DNA from 2 places in the Belnapia sp. genome. Region 2 is predicted to be linked to the other one. Evidence: riboswitches for the same ligand, from Rfam matches in the RefSeq annotation. Region 2 holds a riboswitch; the other holds the start of a gene.
What was found. A riboswitch is a leader RNA that binds a small molecule or an ion and turns the genes downstream of it on or off. The one in region 2 is predicted to bind cobalamin.
Positions count from the first base shown of each region.

Region 1: linked by a shared signal. The riboswitch ahead of AC5JJ1_RS02570 (TonB-dependent receptor plug domain-containing protein) and the one ahead of metE (5-methyltetrahydropteroyltriglutamate--homocysteine S-methyltransferase) in region 2 are both predicted to bind cobalamin.

Region 1 covers NZ_JCACHU010000016.1:34,818-37,259, forward strand. Annotated here, with positions in the region: gene AC5JJ1_RS02560 (enoyl-CoA hydratase) at 1-146, shown strand, start outside; gene AC5JJ1_RS02565 (exopolysaccharide biosynthesis protein) at 320-976, shown strand; cobalamin riboswitch at 1,007-1,217, shown strand; gene AC5JJ1_RS02570 (TonB-dependent receptor plug domain-containing protein) at 1,357-2,442, shown strand, end outside.
Region 2 covers NZ_JCACHU010000073.1:3,322-5,763, reverse strand. Annotated here, with positions in the region: partial or broken gene AC5JJ1_RS11155 (hypothetical protein) at 1-162, shown strand, start outside; cobalamin riboswitch at 736-959, shown strand; gene metE (5-methyltetrahydropteroyltriglutamate--homocysteine S-methyltransferase) at 1,022-2,442, shown strand, end outside.

The sequences.
Region 1 (2,442 bases), on a different contig from region 2:
CGGTGAAGGCGGTGCTGGCCGACCGGGCGGAGCGGGACATGGCGGCGCTGGGGGCCGCGATGGCCGCCTGCTTCGACAGCCAGGACTACCGCGAGGGCCGGCGGGCCTTCATGGAGAAGCGGAAGCCGGCCTTCACCGGGACTTAGAGGGGGGACGTAACCGATCCGGAAACGCCACGGTGTCCAGCCCAGCGCGAAAATCCCGGTGCATGATGCAGTTTCTTTCCCTAGGATGCGGCAGCCGCGACACACCCTTGATGAATGGGGTGGCAGGCTGGGCTTCGGATGACGTCTGGGATCGAAGGGACCGCTGACCGCACATGGATGGACACCTCGAGGCGCCGCCGGTCGGCCTGCCGACCAGTGAGAGTTGCGCCCATGGGGCCGGCGCCCCCATCTCCCGCATCGTGGCGGAGGTGGCGGCGCGCTTCCCGGACGAGCGCATCACTCTCGGCGAGATGTCCGAGGCCTTCGGGGACCGGGCCTTCGGCCTGCTGATCCTGCTGCTGCTGTTGCCCTCGCTGCTGCCGGGCATGGCCTCGGTCTTCGGCCTGCCGGTGCTGCTGCTCGGCATCCAGATGGGGCTCGGGCGGCGGACGCCGAAGCTGCCGGCCTTCCTCGCCCGGCAGAGCGTGAAGCGGACGGACCTGCTGCGGCTGGCCGGCGGCGGCTCCACATGGATGAAGCGGATCGAGACCTATGTGCGGCCGCGGCCGGGCTTCTTCACCTCGCCGGTCGGGGACCGCATCTTCGGCTGGCTCACCGCCTATGTGGCGCTGATGCTGATCCTGCCGGGGCCGGGGACCAACGGGCCGCCGGCCTTCGGCAACATCGTCATGGCGCTCGGCCTCGTCGAGCACGACAACCGGGTGATGGCCTGGGGCGTGGGGCTGACCGTCGCCGGCTGCGCCTTCGCCACCGCGGTGCTGGTCGTCGTCTGCTGGCTCGGCGTGCAGGCGCTCGGCTGGATCTTCTGACCCCACTCCCCGCCGGGCGGCAAGCCTGCTAGGGTCCGCGCATGCGCCGGTGGCCCGCAAGGGCTGAAACGGGAATGCGGCAGGCGGGGCGACCCCGCTGGTCCGCGGCTGCCCTCGCAACTGTGGGCGGTGAGGTCTTTCCAGATGCCATTGCATCCCCCGGGATGTGAGAAGGCGGGGAGGCCAAGGGGCTTCGGCTCCCCACCGCAAGCCAGGAGACCGGCCGGCGCAGAGTTGTCTCGCGCGTGCCGGGCGAGGTGCACCGGCGCACCGGAAGCATGGGGTCCCGCGGGGCCTCTCCGATTGCGGGTACGACGTCCGTCGCCCCGACCCGGCTCGCCGGGCCGAGGCCCTGTCGTCACGCGCAATCGGAGGATCCGATGCGACGCCTGTCCCTGTTCCTGGCGAGCGGCCTGGCCGTCCTCGCCACCCACGCCCAAGCCCAGCAAGCCATTCCCGACACCATCGTTACCGGCACCCGCGTGCCGACCCCGGCCGAGCGGGTGCCGGCCGCCGTCACCGTCATCACCCGCCAGGACATCGAGGAACGGGGCTACCAATCGCTCGCCGAGGCGCTGGTCTCGGTCCCTGGCGTCCGGCTGGCGCCGCTCGGCGGACTGGGCGCGCAGACCACGGCCTTCCTCCGCGGCAATTCCGGCCGCGCCGTGCTGGTGCTGCTGGACGGCGTGCCGCTGAACGACCCGGCCGAGGCCAGTGGCGCCTTCAATTTCGGCAACGAGCTGCTCTTCGACATCGAGCGGATCGAGGTGCTGCGGGGGCCGAGCTCGGCGCTCTACGGCTCCTCGGCGATCGGCGGCGTCATCAACTTGGTGACGCGGCGGGCGCCGGCGCACCGCGCGCTCCTGCCCTATGGCGAGCTGGCGGGCGGCACGCAGCGGACGCTGCGCGGCGGGCTCGGCGCCACGGGCACGGTCGGGGCCTTCGACTACCTGTTCTCCGGCCAGTCGATCTCGACCGAGGGGTCGAATGCGACCGCGCCGCGCTTCCAGTCCTCGCTCGGCGAGCGGGACGGGTTCCGCGGCGGCTTCGGCACGGCGCGGCTGGGCTGGACGCCGGCGGAGGGCAGCCGGGTGGAGGCGCTGCTGCGCTGGCGGCAGACCAATTTCGGCCTCGACAACGTGCCGCGCGACGACCCGAACTACTCGGGCGAGGACCGGCGCTATTACGGCCAGCTCCGGGGTGAGACCCGGCTCTTCGACGGCGCCTGGACCACGGGGCTGCGCATCGCGGCGACCGAGGACCGGCGGGTCTATTCCAATCTGCCGGACCAGCTCAGCAGCGCCAGCTCGCGGGACTTCTACCGTGGCACGCGGACCACGCTCGACTGGGGCAATACGGTGCGGCTGCCGGTCCTCGGCTTCCTCGACGAGGGGGTGCTGGGCTTCGGCCTCACCCACACGGGCGAGGAGGCGACGAGCCGCAGCGGGGGGCAAGGCTTCCAGACG
Region 2 (2,442 bases):
AAGGTTCAGTCACAAACCCTAGGCGACCCCTGGACGAAGGATGCCCAGCCTGAGGTCGAGGTGAAGATCGCGTTCTGCAGGATACACCTGCTCGGCCGGGGCCCGGGCCAAGCGGCACTTTGGCCGCATGCGCCGGCGGTACTCGCCTCGGAACAGCTTTAGAGGCCCGGCTGGCCGCATGCCTTTGAGTCGGCAGCGAGGGAAGCCGCCTTGCAGCGGCGCCTGGAGGCGCTGAGCTTCGCCATGCTCGGCCTCTCCCTCAGCCTGGCATCCCGGCACATGGACGGGTCGGGCCTGCTGCGTCAGCGGCTGGCTGCTTTCCGCCTGGCGTTGCGCAACCCGCCGCTGCGCATCCGGCTCACGGGACGCCTCCTTGTACAGAAGCCTTGGCTGGCCCGCTTGGTCGAAGCCGATGCAGTCTTCGATACCTGCAAAAGCCTAGACACGGGGCTTCTGATGTTGCTGGACGGCGGCGCTTGGCTGAGCCGACGGCCACCGGCGCCGGAGAGGTCGCCTTGCCCCGCCGGCGGCCATGCCGCTACCTGCTGGCCGCTGGGGCCTGCGGAAGCCATGGGCGGTCACTGGCCAAGATCGAGCCTGGCCTGCCGCGGACGCTGCAACGCGGGGCGACATCCTCCGCCGGGCGACGGCGCGGCTTGCGCCCCAGGCAAAGGCCGCTGCGACATCAGGGACGGAGGAGCCGGAGGACTGCGCTTGACTCCCCCAAGCATAAAGATATCTTTATATGGCGTTGGTCCCGCGCGAGCGGGTGAAAAGGGAAGTCCGTGCGGGGTGCGCCCCAAGTCGGACGCTGCCCCAGCAACTGTCGGCGGGAAGCCGCCGGCCTGTGCCGCCTGTCGAGGGTGGCGCCACTGCGCAAGCGGGAAGGCAGGGCCGGAGGCGATGGGCACCAGCCCGCACCCGCGAGCCAGGAGACCTGCCGGCGCCGTGCACCCCGCCTGACGGGGGCGCGCCACCCTACGGCCGGGCTGGGTGCACCGGGCGACGGAGACCGCCTGCGATGACGATCGCCGCCAATCTCGGCTACCCGCGCATTGGGCCGAACCGCGAACTCAAAGCCGCCCTCGAAGCCTTTTGGGCCGGCCATATCGGCCAGGACAAGCTCCAGGCCACCGCCGCCGCCTTGCGCGCCGACGCCCGCGCCAGGCAGCAGGGCAGCGGTATCAGCCATGTGCCCTCGGCCGATTTTGCGCTTTACGACCATGTGCTCGAGACCGCCTGCGCCTTCGGCATGGTTCCCGCCGGCTATGGCTGGTCCGGCGAGGGGCCGGTCTCCCTCGCCAGCATGTTCGCCCTCGCCCGCGGCGCCCGCGGGACGGAGGCCGAGCGCGCCGCCGGCATCCCGGGCGATGCCGCTGCGCTCGAGATGACCAAGTGGTTCAACACCAACTACCACTACATGGTCCCGCGCCTGTCGGCTGCGATGCGCCCGCGGCTGCTAGACAACCGCTGGGCCCGCGCGCTGCGCGAGGGGCTTGGGCAGGGCACCCGCACCCGCCCGGTGCTGCTCGGCCCGGTTTCGCTGCTGCTGCTGTCGAAGACGGAGGGCGGCGCGCGCCCGCTCGACCTGCTGCCGGCGCTGCTGCTGGCCTATGCCGATGCGCTGCGCTTCCTGGCTGAGGCCGGCGCCGTCTGGGTGCAGGTGGATGAGCCCTGCCTCGTGACCGACCTGCCGGCCGGTGCGGGGGAGGCTTACCGCATGGCCTTCCGCGCCCTGGCTGAGGCCGCGCCAGGGTTGAACCTGCTGCTGGCGACCTATTTTGAGGGCCTGCGCGACAATCTCGCCCTGGCTGCCGCGTTGCCGGTCGCCGGCCTCCATGTGGACTTGGTCCGCGCGCCGGGGCAGCTGCCGGACGTGCTGGAGGTGCTGCCGCGCGATCGCTGGCTCTCGCTCGGCGTGGTGGACGGGCGCAATGTCTGGCGGACCGACCTGCGCGCCGCCCTGGCGCAGCTCCATGTGGCCGAGGCAGCGGGCTTCGGCAGGCGGCTGATGGTCGCCCCCTCCTGCTCGCTGCTGCATGTGCCGCACAGCCTGGCGATGGAAACCGGGCTCGACCCCGCGCTGAAGCGTCGCCTTGCCTTCGCCAACGAGAAGCTGAAGGAGGTTGCGACTCTGGCCCGCGCGCTGGACGAGGGCGAGAAGGCCGTCGGCGCCGCCTTTGAGGAAAGCGACCGGGCGCTGGCCGACGCGCGTGCCGATACGCGGCTCCACGACGCCACCGTAGCCGCCCGCTTGGCCAAGGTGACGTCGGACATGGAGCGGCGCGCCAGCCCCTATCCGGCGCGTGCGGCGGCGCAGGCGGCGCGGCTCAACCTGCCGGAACTGCCGGTGACCTCCATCGGCTCCTGGCCGCAGACGGCCGAGGTGCGGAGCCTGCGCGCGCGCCTCGCCCGCGGAGAGCTCGAGCGGGCGAGCTACGA